One region of the Stenotrophomonas chelatiphaga genome, then DNA from elsewhere that is predicted to be linked to it. Evidence: riboswitches for the same ligand, from Rfam matches in the RefSeq annotation. Region 1 holds a riboswitch; the other holds the start of a gene.

Region 1 (8,449 bases):
CAGGACCGCTGAATCGGCCGATGTCACGAAGAAGATCATCAACAACACCAGCGCCACGCTGGCCAGGACCAGCGGCAACGGCAGGCTGTCGAACATGGTGAACAGCACCGTTTCGTAGCCATTGCCCAGCGCGGCCACCAGGTCGACATGGCCGAAGATCTGCGACCACAGCGCGGTACCGCCGAACACCGAGAACCAGATGAAGCCCAGCACGGTCGGCGCGATGACCACCCCGACCACGAACTCGCGCACGCTGCGGCCGCGCGAAATGCGGGCGATGAACGCGCCCACGAACGGCGCCCAGGCGATCCACCATGCCCAGTAGAAGATCGTCCAGTCGACCACCCACGTGCTGCCGGAGAACGGCGACATGCGCAGGCTCATCGTTACCAGCTGGTTGAGGTAGGACCCCAGCGTGGTGGTGAACGTATCGAAGATGAAACCGGTGGGGCCCAGTACCAGCACCATGGCCAGCAACAAGGCCGCCAGGCCGAGGTTGAAGTTCGACAGCCATTTGATGCCGCGGTCCACGCCGCTCATGGTCGATGCCATGTACAGCACGAAGGCAACGGCGATGATCACCATCTGGGTCGGCACGTTGGACGGGATGCCGAACACCCGCTCCAGTCCGGCGGCAATCTGGATGGTGCCGAAGCCCAGCGTGGTGGCCACGCCGATCGCGGTGGCGACCACCGCGGCGATGTTGACCAACTGGCCGATCCAGCCGCGATGGTGGTGGCCGATGATCGGCTGCAGCATGTCGCTGACCAGCCCGCGGCCATTGCGGTTGAACTGGAACCAGGCCATCGCCAGGCCGATCAGTGCGTAGATGGCCCACGGGTGCAGGCCCCAGTGGAAGAAGGCGTAGCGCATCGATGCACGCGCCGCTTCCATGCCCATCGGCTCCAGGCCTTCCGGCGGCTTGACGAAGTGCGAGACCGGCTCGGCGGCGCCCCAGAACACCAGGCCGATGCCCATGCCGGCGGCAAACAGCATCGACATCCAGCTGGCGCGGGAGAAGTCCGGCTCGGCATCTTCGCCGCCGATGCGCAGGTTGGCGAAGCGGCCAAACGCCAGGTACAGCAGGAAGGACAGGGCGAGGAACACGACCAGCAGGTACAGCCAGCCGGCGCCGCGTACCACTTCGGCCAGTACCGTCTGCACGACGGAATTGAAGGCGTCGGGCGTGAGCCCGGCGAGCAGCACCAGGACAGCGACCAGTGCGATGGAAATTCGAAACACCATGAAGGGGCTTCTCCGATCAGTGAATGAGGGAGCGAGCAGAAGCTTGCAGTGTATCGCCGGCGTAATGCCAGCAACGGGGAGGGCGGCGGCAGGCCATCTGCCTGCATACGCAGGCGCGACAACGCGCGGCGTGATGGTAACCGCCGCGTCGTCACGACCCTGTCAGGGTGTCGGCAGCGACAGCCGGGTTGTGCTGTAATGCGCCCCGAAGCGGGGGTACCGCGGTCGATGACCGTGGTTGAGATAGTCCCTTGGAACCTGATCCGGCTCATACCGGCGTAGGGAAGCTTTGCAATGCCGTCCGTGCGTGGGCCCCAGGCGGGGGTCGGCGCGCGTGCGTCGTTGCACCGCCGCTTCGTCCCCGAACCTGATTGGACGAAGCCCGATGAATGCACCGTACGAGGACCTGCAGCAGCAGGCGCAGCAGCTTTCCGAATCCGTTACCCGGCCGATCCCGGGCTCGCGCAGGATCCACGTGGCCGGCTCACGCCCGGACCTGCGGGTGCCGATGCGCGAGATCGTGCTCAGCCCGACGCCGGACACCTTCGGCGGCGGTGAGAACGCACCGCTGGCGGTGTATGACACCTCCGGTCCCTACACCGATCCCGAAGTACACATCGACCTGGCGGCGGGCCTGCCTGCGCTGCGCCGGGAGTGGATCGAAGAACGTGCCGACAGCGGGCCGCAGCACGGCCTGGGCTCGGTGTTCGGGCGTTCGCGCGAACGCGATGCGAGGCTGGACGCGGTGCGCTTCCCGACGCGCCATCAGCCGCTGCGCGCACGCGCAGGCGCCAACGTGACCCAGATGCACTACGCGCGTGCCGGCCTGATCACCCCGGAGATGGAGTTCGTTGCGATCCGCGAGAACCAGCGCCTGCAGGCGGTGCAGGACGCCGGCCTGCTGCAGCAGCATCCGGGAGCGTCTTTCGGTGCCGCCATCCCGCGGGTGATCACGCCGGAGTTCGTGCGCAGCGAGATCGCGCGTGGGCGCGCGGTGCTGCCCAACAACATCAACCATCCGGAAAGCGAGCCGATGATCATCGGCCGCAACTTCCTGACCAAGATCAACGCCAACATCGGCAACAGCGCGGTGTCCTCGGGGATCGCCGAAGAAGTGGAGAAACTGGTCTGGGCGATCCGCTGGGGCGCGGATACGGTGATGGACCTGTCCACCGGAAAACATATCCACGAGACGCGTGAATGGATCATCCGCAATTCACCGGTGCCGATCGGCACCGTGCCGATCTACCAGGCACTGGAGAAGGTCGGTGGTCGCGCCGAAGACCTCAGTTGGGAGGTGTTCCGCGATACCTTGATCGAACAGGCGGAGCAGGGCGTGGACTACTTCACCGTGCACGCCGGCGTGCGCGCGGCCCACGTCCCGCTGACCGCAGGCCGGGTCACCGGCATCGTCTCGCGCGGCGGCAGCATCCTGGCCAAATGGTGCATGGCGCATCGCAGGGAGAACTTCCTGCATACCCATTTCGATGACATCTGCGAGATCATGAAGGCCTACGACGTAACGTTTTCGCTGGGCGACGGGCTGCGCCCGGGCTGCATCGCCGATGCCAACGACGCCGCGCAGTTCGCTGAACTGGAAACCCTTGGCGAGTTGACCAAGGTTGCCTGGCAGCACGACGTGCAGGTGATGGTGGAGGGCCCGGGCCATGTGCCGATGCACCTGATCAAGGAGAACATGGACAGGCAGCTGCGCGAATGCGGCGAGGCGCCTTTCTATACCCTGGGTCCGCTGACCACCGACATCGCGCCGGGCTACGACCACATCACCAGTGCCATCGGTGCGGCGATGATCGGCTGGTACGGCACGGCGATGCTCTGCTACGTCACCCCCAAGGAGCACCTGGGCCTGCCCAACCGCCAGGACGTGCGCGACGGCATCATGGCCTATCGCATCGCCGCCCATGCCTCGGACCTGGCCAAGGGCCACCCCGGCGCGCAGGTGCGCGACAACGCGCTCAGCAAGGCCCGCTTCGAATTCCGCTGGGAAGACCAGTTCCACCTCGGGCTGGACCCTGAGAAGGCCAGGGAGCTGCATGACCAGACCCTGCCCAGGGACGCGCACAAGAGCGCCCACTTCTGCTCGATGTGCGGCCCGCAGTTCTGCTCGATGAAGATCAGCCAGGAAGTACGCGGGCAGTCCGCTGCAGGCCCTGCCACATGACGACCGCAGCTTCCAGTGGGTGACGATCGTTGGTCGTCACATGGCCTCCCGGTATCCTCCGCCCATCGTTCCCCAAGGCCGCGCCATGTCCATCCCGCCCACCCTCCGCTGGCTCGCCATCGCCCGTCGCCATCCGTCCGCCTGGTTGCTCGGCGTGCAGCTGCTGGGCGTGCTGGTGTACCCGGCGATGGATGACACCGCCGCGGGGCGGGCGGCGGTGGGGACGTTCGGCATCGCGGTGCTCGGGCTCGCCCTGTGGGTGGTGCAGCGCAGCCCGTTGGGCACCTGGCTGGCCCTGCTGCTGGCCATTCCATCGGTGGTGTTCTCCATCGCGGCGGTGCTGCTCGGCAAGACCGCGCTCGGTACCACCGCGCAGCTGCTGGAGAGCCTGCTGTACTTCTATACCGCCGGCGCGCTGATCGCCTACATGCTGCAGGACCATAAAGTCACCCGCGACGAACTGTTCGCCGCGGGTGCGACATTTACCTTGCTGGCCTGGGCGTTCGCGTTCGCGTTTTCGGTCTGCCAGCAGTGGTATCCGGGCAGTTTCCTGGCCACCAGCAACACCGAATTCCGCACGTGGATGGAGCTGCTTTATCTCAGCTTCAGCTTATTGTCCGGCGTCGGCCTCAGTGACGTGGTGCCGGTGCACCCCCAGGCCCGCGCATTGGTAATGCTGGCGCAGTTCTGCGGGGTCATGTACGTGGCGCTGGTGGTCTCCCGGCTGGTCGGTCTGACCATGCTCGAGCATCAACGAAAATGAATGGCAGATAAAAAAATCGCGCCCCGGAAGGCGCGAATAGTGAAACTGATTATCTGAATACGTGGGCGAGAGAGTGCCTGATGTCCGCCGCAGCATGTGCGGTTAACTCGCATAGGCTAGTATTCGCGCGCTTCGATTCATTTGCGTTATGGGTTCATGCTGTTTGCAGAGTCTGGCTGTTCGCGATTGCCCTTTCTGGTCACTCACGCTCGCCTGCTGGCATCCCGCCTGCCGCCCGCGTTCGAGATAGATGACCATCAGCGACAGCCCTTTCCATGATGCAGATGTCCTGCGCATCGGCGAATGCACCGTGACCTTGTCGTCACGCGAAGTGCAGGTGCCCGGCGCGCGGCGACTTCGCAGGCTCACCCCGAAGGCGGTGGGCGTGCTGCGTGTGCTTGTGCGCAGCAATGGACGGGTGGTCACCCGCGATGAGCTGTTCGCCGAGGTCTGGCCGGACACGCTGCCGACCAACGATGTGCTGACCCAGGCCGTGACCCAGCTGCGCAAGGCGTTCGCTGGCGACGATGAAGCGGGCACGCCCTACATCGAAACCATCGCCAAGACCGGCTACCGCCTGCTGGTGGCGGTGAGTGCGGTGAGTCCGGTGGACCCTGGTGCAGCGCAGCCGCTGTCGGCCGCGTCCGGCGTCCTGCCGCCCTTGGGCGATCAGCCGGCGACCTCGGTGGCCACGCCGGGCGCGATCGACGCTGCGACGATCCCCGCCGATGCGCTGCTGCTGGCGCCGGTGCGCCCGCGACGGGGCTGGCGGCGCATCCGCCGTTGGGTGCTGCTGGGGATCGGACTGGCAATGGTGCTGGCTCTGGGGGTGATGGGCTGGATGCTGATGCATCGCAGTACGGCTCCCTCGGCGGTGGATGCGGCGGTGGAGAACGGCACGCGGGTGATCGGCAGCCCACAGCGTCCGTATCGGTTGATCACCGCCAGCGCGGGCTTCCAGACCTATCCCACGCTGTCGCCGGATGGATCGCAGGTCGCCTACGAAGCCAGCGAGGAAGAGGGCGGCGGCCAGATCAAGGTGCAGACCTCCGGCAATGCGCCGGCGCGCACCCTGGTGGAGCGGCCGGATGGGGCGGTGGACCGCTTCCCGAACTGGTCACCGGATGGTCGCGAGATCGCGTTTGCGCGCTTCTTTGGCGATGGCCGCTGCGAAGTGCTGATCGCCAGTGCCACCGGCGGCAACCTGCGCCAGGCGACACGCTGCGATGGCACCGAGCTGCTCAGTTTCGACTGGACGCCGGACGGGCGCGGGCTGGTGTTCGGCAGCATGGTGGGCGTCTTCGCGCACCGCGGGATCCGCGTGCTGGACCTTGCCAGTGGGCGCTGGCAGGCGTTGCCGTACGCCGCGCACAAGGACGATTTCGATTACGCCCCGCGGATTTCGCCGGACGGGCGCTGGCTGGTGTTCGTGCGCAACCCGCAGATCGGTGACCTGTGGCGGATGCCGGCCGAAGGCGGGCCGTTGGAACAGCTGACCGACGATGCCGCCGAGTTCCGTGGCTGGGCCTGGCTGGGTGACAGCCGCCAGATCGTGTTCGGTCGCCGGGTGGACAGCGAAGCGCGCCTGTATCAACTGGACAGCGAGTCACGCACGCTGCGCGACCTCGGCCTGGACGACGCGCAGTGGCCGGCAGTGGCCAGATCGGCCAACCTGCTGGCGTTCGTGCATCGCAAGGCGCAGTTCGGCCTGTACAAGGTGCCGGTGAACGGGCCCGCCGCCGCGCAGCGGCTGTTTGCCTCCAGCAGCCGCGACAGCCAGCCGATGCTGGCCCCCGATGATCGCCAGCTGGTGTTTGCTTCGGACCGGTCCGGCAGTTACGCGCTGTGGTGGGCGGATCTGCAGCATCCGTCGTCGCTGCGACCGATCGAGGGGCTGCGTCCGGATACCCGGCAGCCTCCGGCGTGGTCCACCGACAGCCGCCATCTGCTGGTGCTGGGGCGAGACGACCAGGGGGTTCCCCATGTCTATGAAATCACGCCGCGCGACGAACAACTGCGGGTGCTGCCGGTGCCGGTCGCCCGCCCCTTGCAGGCGCTGTACACCGATGATCCCGACCGGCTGCTGCTGATCGAGCGCGGCGATGACCAGCGCACGCGGTTGAGCCTGTATGACCGCCGCAACTGGCAGCGGCTGGCGACGCTTTACGGCGTCTCGCAGGCCCGCTTCGATGGCGAACAGAAGCGCGTGGTGTTCACCCACCTGGGCGCCAGCGGCCTGTGGTCGGTGGATGCGTCGCTGAGCCCTGCCAGCGTGCAGCAGCTGAGCGCCGACAAGCCCTCGCGCTGGCGCTACCGTGCGTGGTCGGTGGCCGGCAGCGGACGCGTCGACTATCTGGATGAATCGGCGACGTGCAGCTCCGGCCTGCTGCGCATCGGAAGCGGAGCCGAGGCAGTTTCGCGCTGCCTGGATGCGACCCGGCTCAGTGCGGGCAATGGATTCAGCAGCAGCTTTGACGGAAATGACGTGTATGTGTCGCTGGCAGTGACCGACGGCGCCGACATCGGCGTGATGCCGCTGACCGAGCAGCCCGCCGAGGTCTTCCCTGCCTTCGTCAAGTCTTTGAAAATAAAGCCATAAATGGTTTCGTAAGTTTTTCGTACCGACATCGTGTCGATTTCGCCACGAAGTCGTCGCAACGTCCTGACCGCTGACGCCTCATTTGGCAAAACAGACACCCTGTATTGGCAAATACGTGGTGCTCCATGCGTCAGCTCTCCCTGGCCGATCGCGGTCAAACGATCTCCCTCGACAAGTCGCCCGATGACGCGACGCCGATCTGCCTGAGCGTGGCCCGCCTGGGCAGCCTGCAGACCGCCGGTAGCTGTTTCACCGTGTGGATCCAGGTCCGCGGCAGTGCGTGGGTGGAGGCCAAGGAGGGGCGGTTCCGGATGCGCCGTGGCGAGTGGATCGCGTTCGAGAAGGAATCGCGTCCGCTGGTGCAGGCCGGCCGCAGTGGCCTGTGCATCGGCCTGGCGCTGAACGCCGACGCCATGCGCATGCTGATGGAGCTTGCCGATTGCGGCCTGTATGCCGGCCGCGGCCTGATGAAGCCGGCCGAGCTGCGCGTTGCGCTGCGGCTGTGGCGCGATGCGCTGGACAGTGGCCTGCCGGCCCAGGCGCTGCGCCCGATGCTGCTGCACCTCGCGTCGCTGCAGCGCACGATGGCCGGTACCGTGCAGCGGTGCCCGGGCCGCTCGCGCAGCCGCAAGCGCCAGGTGTTCGGTCGCATGCAGCGGGCCCGCCTGTACCTGGAAGGCAACAGCCACCGCGTGGTGCGCATCGGTGAACTGGCGGAACTGACCAATTTCTCCAGCTGGTACCTGTCCAAGACCTTCCAGAGCCTGTACGAAGAAAGCCCGCAGGCCCTGTCGGCACGGCTGCGGCTGGAACGCGCGGCCGACCTGCTGCGCGATACGGACATGATGATCGGCGAAGTCGCCTCGGCCAGCGGATTCGACAACTGCTGCAGCTTCGCACGGGCCTTCCGCGCCCGTTTTGGTACGTCCGCGTCGCATTATCGTGAAAGTGCCGCCAAGCTGTCGCCACATTCGGCAAAGTCTCTCGCTGCATCACGCAAACCAAGGATCGCAACACAATCGTAACGTTTGATGGCGTTTTAACACGCCACTAACGTACCTTGGAGAGAGACATGAATTTCCGTACCCCCGCCGTGCGGCTGGGCATGCTGCCGGCCGGCATTGCGCTGGCGCTGAGCCCGAGCTTCGCCTCGGCGCAGGAAGCCGCAGCAGGCACCACCGACCTGGATCGCATCTCGGTCACCGGCTCGCGCATCCGCGCAGCCAACGTTGAAACCCAGCAGCCGGTCCTGACGCTGAGCCGCGAGAGCCTGGAAAAGCAGGGCTTCTCCTCGGTCGCCGACGTGCTGAACAACCTGACCTCGGCCGGTTCCCCGGCGATCTCCCGTTCGGAGTCGCTGGCTTCGGGTGAGAACGTGGGTGGCTACTACGTCGATATCCGCAACCTGGGCGCTGAGCGCACCCTGGTGCTGATGAACGGCAAGCGCCTCGGCGCGACCACCTCGGGCCTGCAGGATCTGTCGCAGATCCCGATGGGCGCCGTGGAGCGCATCGAAGTGCTGAAGGACGGCGCCTCGGCCATCTACGGTTCCGACGCGATTGCCGCCGTGGTCAACGTGATCACCCGCAAGAACGTGGAAGGTGGCGAAGCCACTGCCTACTTCGGTCAGTACGGCGAAGGCGACGGCAACACCGAACAG
Region 2 (8,449 bases), on a different contig from region 1:
GCCCCAGTTCTGGTTGAACTTGGCGGTGGCGCCGACGCGGCCATAGAACTCGCCGTCCGGATCGATACCGTGCTTCTTGCTGAAATCTTCGTACCCGGCCAGCGCATAGCCTTCGATCATCGGGGTGAACGCAGTGCGCACGCCGACTTCGGTCGAGTAGCCATTGAAGTCCAGGCCGCGCTTCGGATCGAACTTCTGGTACGCGACGCGAGCCACCAGATCGGTGGTCGGCGCGATGCCGTAGTTGTAGCCGACACCCAGGCGCCACTGATCGACGTCAGCGTTGCTGCGCTCGGTTTCCTGCGCGCTGTAATCACCAAAGATGTGGAAATTCGGATGCACCGCGACCGAACCCTTCAGGCCCCAACCGTCGGCATCGCCGCCGCGGGCGTCGGTGTTCACGTAACCGCCTTCCACGTAGTTGTACGACAGGCCATCGGCAGCGGACGCCGCGAAGGGCATGGCAACCACGAGACCCAGGGCCAGCAGGGAAATCTTGTTCATCGGGAAACTCACACCTTTCTTGTTTTGGTTTGATCGAGAGCGAAGTGCAACCGCTTTCGATATGTGAATTATCCGTTTGCCAGAGCAATGAACCCTGAATATTGAACTGACTGGTACATGAACTGAGTTCCTGTTCAGGGAACTCCGGATCTGCTGCAGAGGCGCTCACTCCCCATCAACCGACAACGTCACCGCCTTGTGCGCTTCCAGTTCCTGCAGCCGCGCCTCCAGCCCGGCCTTGATCGACGCATAGGCGGTGCTGCCCAGCGCCAATCGCAGCGGCGGGCTGCCTGAATCGGCCGCGGCGATCATCGCGTCCACGGTTTTTCCGGCATCGCCGCGGATCACGAACGCGCCCGATGCAACCGCGCGGCGCACCTCGCCGGCGGGCGTGTCTTCATAGCAGTCCATCGTCGGCGCATGGTCCAGGCCGGCCGCGAAATTCGTACCGGTGGGGCCGGGCTCGGCGATGATGAAGTCGATGTTGAACGGCGCCACTTCCTGGCTCACCGACTGCACGAACCCTTCAATGCCCCACTTGCTGGCGTGGTACACGCTGAAGTTCGGATAGGCGATCTGTCCACCTTCGGACGACACCTGCACGATGCGCCCGCCGCCCTGGGCGCGCAGGCGCGGCAGCAACGCGCGGATGAAGTGGATGCAGCCGGCCAGGTTGGTCGCCAGTTGGCGCTCGATCTGTTCATCGCTGACTTCTTCGCCGGCACCGAACAGACCGTAACCTGCATTGCTGACCGCCACGTCGATCCGACCCAGCCGCGCGAACGCTTCGTCCACCACGGCCGTGATCTGCCCGGCATCGGTCAGGTCCAGCGTCAGCACCTGCAGGGCCTCGCCATGCCGCGCCTTGAGGTCATCCAATGCGCCCGGGCGACGCAGCGTCGCCGCCACCCGGTCGCCGCGCGCCAGCAGGCGCTCCACCATCAGCCGGCCGAGGCCGGTGGAGGTTCCCGTGATCAACCAGTTGCTTGCCATGTGCGTGCCCTCGTGAGTGATGAGCTCTGATGATGGGTCGCACGCGCTAGGATGATAATCCTCAGCAAATCGCACGAGTCAGTGAAATGGTTTCAGCAATCAAGACGCCCACCCTGGCTGACCTGCGTGCCTTCATGGCCGTGGCCGAACACCGCAGCTTTCGTCGCGCGGCGGACCTGCTGGGCCTGACGCCGTCTGCCCTCAGCCACACCGTGCGCGGGCTGGAAACCAGTCTCGCCACGCGCCTGCTGCACCGGACCACGCGCAGCGTCTCGCTCACCGAGGGCGGCGAGCAGCTGCTGCAGTGCATCGGGCCCTTGCTCGGGCAGTTGAACGAAGCGCTGGAAGACGCCAGCGGCGCAAATGGGCGCGTCACCGGCACCCTGCGCATCAATGGCAATGCCGGTGCGATCAGCCTGCTGTTGCGCACCGTGGTGCCGACCTTCCTGCAGCGCCATCCGGACGTGCAACTGGACCTGGTGGCCGAAGGCATGCTGGTGGACATCGTGGCGCGGGGCTTCGATGCCGGCATCCGGCTGGCCGAGGCGGTGCCGAGGGACATGGTCGCGGTGGCGCTGGAACCTTCTCTGCGCTTCCTTGCAGTAGCGGCACCCACCTATCTGCAACAGCATCCTGCGCTTCAGGTGCCGGACGATCTCATCCATCACCAGTGCATCCGCCAGCGCCTGCCCAGTGGCAAGCGCTATCGCTGGGAGTTCAGCCAGCGGGGGCAGGAAGTGGCGATCGACGCACCGGGCGCGCTCACCCTCGACAACAGTGCGCTGATGGTGGAAGCGGCGGTGGCGGGCCTGGGTATTGCCTACGTGCCGGAAAGCAACGCACGCCGTGCGCTGGACGAAGGAACACTGCTGATCGTGCTGGAAGACTGGAGTCCGCCCGGCGCCGGATCGCAGCTGTATTTCCCCGCCAACCGGCACATGCCGCCAAGCCTTCGTGCATTCATCGAGGTGATACGTGAAGGTTGATTAACACTTGCTGCGCCGCATCAGTACCATGGCGAAAAAAATAGTGGACCTGCATGCTCGAGACAGGAAGTGCGCGTAGTCGTCGGGAGTGGGTGACCCGCAAGTTCCCCGATCACGCGCAATGGCCGCGCGTGAAGCGCCTGCTGCACCTCGGCGGGGTGGTCTGCACGCTGCACGGCGTGGCCTGGGCCACCTACTACGGCACCCATGGCATGACGATGCTGGCCTGGGTGCTGTGTGCGCTGACCCTGGTGGGCGTGGCCTGCTTCGTCATCGCCAACCGGCGTGCCAGGCTGTCGATCGTGCTCATCGCGCACGTCCTGCTGCTGATGACCATCTTCGTCAGCCTGGCCGAAACACCCACCGCGGCGGCAGCACGTTCCACCCACCTGTTCCTGCTGCCGATCGGTGCGGCGACCTTCTTCCTGTTCCGCAGTGAAGGCGTCTACCTGCGCTGGATCCTGCCGACGCTGTGCATGGTCGCACTGGTGTGGCTGGCGATCGATCCGGTCAGCCTCGGTGCGCGCCTGGAGCGGCTGCCGGACGGCGTGCGGAAGATCCGCCACGGCTTGAACACGCTGACCGCGATGGGGCTGACCGGTGGCGTGCTGGCGATCTTCCGCGAAGACCTCGGCGAGCAGATGAACCAGTACTCGGCGCTGGTGCGCGGCATCACCCAGCGCGAACTGCGCGCATTCCTGCAGCCGCAGGTCGCGCTCAACGGCCAGGTCGTGGGGGCCGAGCTGCTGCTGCGCTGGGACCGGCCCGGGCATGGGCTGCAGTCACCGGCCAACTTCATCCCGCTGGCCGAACAGACCGGGCTGATCCATGAAATCGGCCTGATGGTGCTGCGCCGTGCGTGCGTGCAGTTGGCCGACTGGTCCGCGCTGCCCGGCGTCAACACGTGGGTGCTCTCGGTGAACGTGAGCCCGCTGCAGCTGGCCTCGGCGACATTCGTGCAGGACGTGCGGGAGATCGTGCGCAGCACCGGCGCCCCGGCCACCCGGCTGCGCCTGGAGATCACCGAATCGGCGCTGGCCCACGACCACGCGCAGATCGCCTCGACCATGAATGCCCTGCGCGAGGACGGCGTGTCCTGGTCGCTGGATGACTTCGGCACCGGCTTCTCGTCGCTTTCGCTGCTGCAGGTGCTGCCACTGGATGAGCTGAAGATCGACCAGACCTTCGTGCGCGGCATGGGCGAGGACGCAAGCCATCGCGAACTGGTGCGCAAGATCATCGAGATCGCTGCCATCCTCGGGGTGTCCACCGTGGCCGAAGGCGTGGAAACCGAACAGCAGCGCGCGTGGCTGGCCAGCATGGGCTGCCGGGTGTTCCAGGGGTATCTGTTCGGCCGGCCGGTGACCGCTGATGACTTCCATGCCGCGCACGTGGCACCGCGGGTCTGATGGCGTGCGCGTGCGCGGCCCTCACAGCGCCGAGTCACGCTCGGCGGGGGCACCGTGACGCGGCAACCAACGGCCGCCGCGCACGGCTCGGCGCTACCGGTAACCCGGGTGGCGGGCGCTGGCCGACCACGCGCGCACGCCGAGCATCGCCAAGCCGATGAACACCACGTACAGCGCGGCGGTCACGTGCAGTGACTTGAACAGGTAGACGCCGATATAGATCACATCGACGAAGATCCACAGCCACCACGCCGCCACATGGCGACGCGCCTGCCACCACTGCGCGACCAGGCTCAGCGCCGCCAGCAACGCATCCAGCCACGGAATCGCCGCGTCAGTGAGGGTATGCATGCCGGCACCCAGCGCCAGCCCGAAGGCCACGCCGATGCCGAGATCGCGCACCACGTGCCGCGCCGGCAGCGGCACGATGCTGACCCGGCCATCGGCCTGCGCGCTGTGCCGCCAGCTCATCCAGCCGTAGACCAGGAAACCACCGAACACCACCTGCAGCAGCGTGTCCGAATACAGGCGGGCCTCGGCGAACACCAGCGCATACAGCGCCACCGAGGCCAGCCCGATCGGCCAGCCGATCAGCCGCCGCCGCGTCATCAGCCACACGCCGGCGATGCTCAGTGCCGCGGCCGACCACTCCAGCAGTTCGGCGTTCATAGCGCGATGGTGACCGACAGGCGCGCCTGCCGCGGCGCACCGGCGAACAGGTAGTAGTCACCGGCGCTGCTGCCGGTATCACGCCAGTAGAACGTGTCGAACACGTTGTCCACCGACAGCCGCCACGTCACCGGCTGCTGGCGCAGCGTGTGCTGGTAACGCAGGCCGAGGTCGACCACGCTGTAGCTGGGGGCGCGCACGCTGCCATCCACCGTGGCGGTGTTGGACGCGGCATAGCGCCAGCCGCCGGTGACGCCCACGCCGGTGGCGAACGGCAGCGCGTAGTCCAGGTGCACGGTGGCCCGCGTTTTCGGTACGTTGACCAGCTGGTGGCCTTCGTAGGCGGCGGTGGCGGTATCGCGTGCACGCGCCTGCAGCACGCTGGCGCTGGCAGTGACCTGCAGCTGCTCGGTGATGCGCCCGTTGGCGGTCAGTTCCAGCCCGGTGTGGGTCTGCTGGCCTTCCTGCACGAAGGTGAAGCCGGCATCGCTGTCGTCGGCCTTGGCGTACTGGAAGGGCTGGCTGGTGCGGAAGATCGCCGCACCCAGGGTCAACGCATCGGTGGCGCCATACTTGATGCCCACTTCCAGCTGCCGCGACAGCACCGGTGGCAGGAACTCGCCGTCGTTGGACGTCCAGAACGGGGCCTCCTGGCCCAGCGAAATGCCGCGCACGTAGCTGACGTAGGCGTTCACCTGGTCGGTCGCGTTCCAGATCAGCGCGGTCTGCGGCAGGAAGCGAGAGATCCGGCTGTGCCGTTCCGGGTTGCCGCGCTTGTCATAGGCGCGTTCGTCCAGGCGCACCATGCGCCCGCCGGCCAGCCACTGCCAGTCATCGCCGAAGCGCATGCGGTCCAGAACGAACAGGCCATCCTGGCGGCTGTCCAGGCGACGCACGGAGGCGCCGGGCTGCAGCGGCGAGGGCGCGAACACCGGCACCTGCGGATCATGGATGTTGGCCGTGCCGACGTACTCGTTGACGTTCTGGCGCTTGTCCACCGTACGCCGGAAGGTATCTGCGCCGAAGCTCATCTGGTGGGTGACGCGGCCGGTGTCGACGCTGCCACGCAGTTCGGCGCGCAGTTCCTGGTTGACCCGGGTGTCGTCCGGGCTGCGGTAATCGTAGATGTCATAGTCGCCATTGGGCGCGAAATAGTTGCCCGGCACGCTGCCATCGGCGCACTGCGCGGCGTAGTAGCAGCCGTAGGCGAAGGCCACGTTGTCATCGATCACCGAACGGCTGTGGCTGGCCGACACCCGCGACTGCCAGCGTGGACCCAGTTCAAAGGTGTGCAGGGCGGTCAGGTTGGTGCTGGCGATGCCGACCGGCTGCTGCCACGGCTGGTAGCCCAGCATCTTCGAGCGGTCCACCGCGCGCGGCAGCTCGGTCGCGCCCAGCAGCTGGAAGCCCGATGCCGAACGCTGCGCGCTGGTCTGGTAGTTGGCATCCACCTCCAGCTTGCCGCGTTCGCCGATCAGCCAGTCCGCGGCCAGCGAATAGAAGTTGCGACGCCCGTCGGCGTGGTCGATGTAGGACGCGCTGTCTTCCCATGCAGCATTGACGCGCACGCCGAAGCGCGGCGTCAGCCAGTGGCCCACGTCCACAGCGGTATAGCGGGTGCCTTCCGAATCAGTCCCCAGGGTGACGGTGCGCACTTCGGCAGCGCGCTTGCCGACGTAGTTGATGATGCCGCCCGGCGCCATCACCCCGGCCGCCAGCCCGGCCTCGCCCTTCAGGATTTCCACCTGCTGGATGTTCTCCAGCGCGATGCGCTGCTCGCCGGTGGTGGCCAGGCCATTGAAGCGGTAACCGGTGGCGGTATCCAGCCCGAAGCCACGGATGGCGATGTTCTGGTAATAGCCGACCGGCGCGTAGCTGTCGCCCAGCGAGGCATCGTTGGCGGCGACTTCGCTCAGCGTGCGCACCTGGCGGCTGTCCAGCAGGCTACGGTCCAGCACGTTCACCGAGGCCGGGGTGTCCTTCCAGCTGGCCGCACCGAAGCTGCTCGACGGCGTGGTGGCGGCCGGGGCCTGCTGGGCCTGCACGCGCACGGCAGCCAGTTCAGTCGGGGAACGCGGGGAGGATTCGGCGCTGGCCTCGGCAGCGTGCAGCGGCAGCGCGGCACAGAGGGCAACGGTCAACAGCGTAGGGCGCAGGCAGCGGTTCATTCGATTCGTCATCAACAGGAAGAAAGACGAAGCGACGGCGCGCGCGCAGTGGCCCTGCGGGCCCATGCGCTTGCTGCTCAAAGCTCCCTACGCCGGTGCAAACCGGATCAGGTTCCAAGGGACTCTCTCAGCCTGGTCAAACCAGGCACCCCCGCTTCAGGCCCTCATTTCACACCAAAACGGCCGAAGAAGCGAATCAGCCGCTCAGGCGGCGCCGCGCAGCGTGGCCAGCAGGCCTTGCCCGGCGGGGGTGCGGAACCAGTCGGCGTGGCCGAGCAGGAAGGTCCGGTAGGCCACGTCGGCGTTGGCGCGGGAGCCGGTGATGGCGTGGAAATACTCCACTTCGGACAGCGCGAAATCCAGGTGGACCACGGGCAGCAGGTCGGCCAGCAGCCGGACCTGGTCGGCCGACAGCGTCCGCGCATCGCGGTAGCCGACCAGCAGTGCCAACGCGATGTCACCGCGTACCGCCTGTGCGCCGCGGTCCAGTTGCAGCCACGCGACGGCATTGCGTTCGATCGCCGTAGCCAGGTCGTACAGTGCGCTGGTGGGCGAGGCCAGCCCGAAATCGAGTACGGTGCTGACCGTGCTGGCGCCGCTGCCGGTCTGCCACAGCAGGTTGGACACATGCCAGTCGTTGTGGCCCCACAGGCGGGGCTCGGCGGCCAGCCGTGCGGCCAGCCCGCCGTGCCAGGGCAGGATCGCGCGATGCAGGTCGGCCTGCCACGGTTTGTCGGCCAGGTAAGCGGCCAGCCCGGGACGTCCGGGCAACTGCGCGCTGAGCAGCGCGATCGGGTCCTCGGCGCGGATCAGGTCATCGCGCGCGACCAGCAGGTGGGTCGCCCGCTGCGGTGCGTGGAAGCTGTCCGAGGCGGTGTGCAGCAGGGCCAACATGCGCCCGGCCTGCCAGGCCTGTTCCACGCTGGCCGGCGGCGTCCACGAAGGCACGTCGCGGTACAGGTCCTGCCCCGCGCCTTCGGCATGTACCTCGAAGGTCCAGTCACCGTGCGGCACCGCCGTCGCGCCATCCTGGTCGGCGATGACGCGTGCCACGGGCACCCCATGGGCGGCCAGGTGCGCGATGAAGCGATGCTCTTCGGACAGCACCGCAGCGCTGCGCACGCTGTGGTGATGGCGCTTGATGAAGTAGCGCCCCTGCTGGCCTTCCACCAACGCCGCTGCGGAAAACGGCCGCGGGCTGTGCCACAGCAACCGGCAGTCGCCGTGCAGCTGCACGAAACGCTGCTGCAGCCACGCGATCTCGCCGGCGCTGATCGCAGGCCAGTCGGCTGGGACCTCGTCGTTGTCGAGGCCTTGGACGTGGTGGGCAGGAGTGGTCATGGGCAGGCTTCAGCAGGGACGCCATGGTACTCCGCCGATCAAGGCACAGCGCAGCCGCTGCGCATCCTGTAACCAGCTGCCGTCATCAATCCGCACACCCCCGTATCGACCGCTTGGCACTTCAGCGGGGCTGGGGCCGTTCGGTCAACAGCCGCCTACTTTGAGTCGACCATTGCAATTGACCAGATTGCGAACCTGGTTGTAATCCAGATCGTACTTGTTCTCCACTCGACCACCGGTCGGTCTGGCGCACGAGGCCTCGACGCGGCAGGTCAGGCCGGGCCGTCCGAAAACAGCTGCGTCGCAGCTGCGCGACGCAGAAGAACGGCTCCACTCCGCGTTGCAGTCCTCAGTCGATGCCAAGGGAGCCAGCAGGGGG

The links. Region 1 has a riboswitch for thiamine pyrophosphate ahead of thiC (phosphomethylpyrimidine synthase ThiC). Riboswitches for the same ligand answer to the same signal wherever they lie in the genome.
Region 2: another riboswitch for thiamine pyrophosphate. It lies ahead of RTX79_RS11165 (TonB-dependent siderophore receptor); the one in region 1 lies ahead of thiC (phosphomethylpyrimidine synthase ThiC).

Annotation. Positions count from the first base shown of each region.
Region 1 covers NZ_DAMBRS010000021.1:29,480-37,928, reverse strand. The annotation lists gene RTX79_RS17710 (BCCT family transporter) at 1-1,245, opposite strand, end outside; TPP riboswitch at 1,448-1,548, shown strand; gene thiC (phosphomethylpyrimidine synthase ThiC) at 1,631-3,427, shown strand; gene RTX79_RS17700 (ion channel) at 3,513-4,190, shown strand; gene RTX79_RS17695 (winged helix-turn-helix domain-containing protein) at 4,441-6,789, shown strand; gene RTX79_RS17690 (helix-turn-helix transcriptional regulator) at 6,915-7,814, shown strand; gene RTX79_RS17685 (TonB-dependent receptor) at 7,862-8,449, shown strand, end outside.
Region 2 covers NZ_DAMBRS010000007.1:164,614-173,062, reverse strand. The annotation lists gene RTX79_RS11190 (Ax21 family protein) at 1-504, opposite strand, end outside; gene RTX79_RS11185 (SDR family oxidoreductase) at 670-1,497, opposite strand; gene RTX79_RS11180 (LysR family transcriptional regulator) at 1,596-2,483, shown strand; gene RTX79_RS11175 (putative bifunctional diguanylate cyclase/phosphodiesterase) at 2,537-3,892, shown strand; gene pnuC (nicotinamide riboside transporter PnuC) at 3,986-4,561, opposite strand; gene RTX79_RS11165 (TonB-dependent siderophore receptor) at 4,558-6,729, opposite strand; TPP riboswitch at 6,797-6,892, opposite strand; gene RTX79_RS11160 (phosphotransferase enzyme family protein) at 6,934-8,070, opposite strand; gene RTX79_RS11155 (hypothetical protein) at 8,215-8,449, opposite strand, start outside.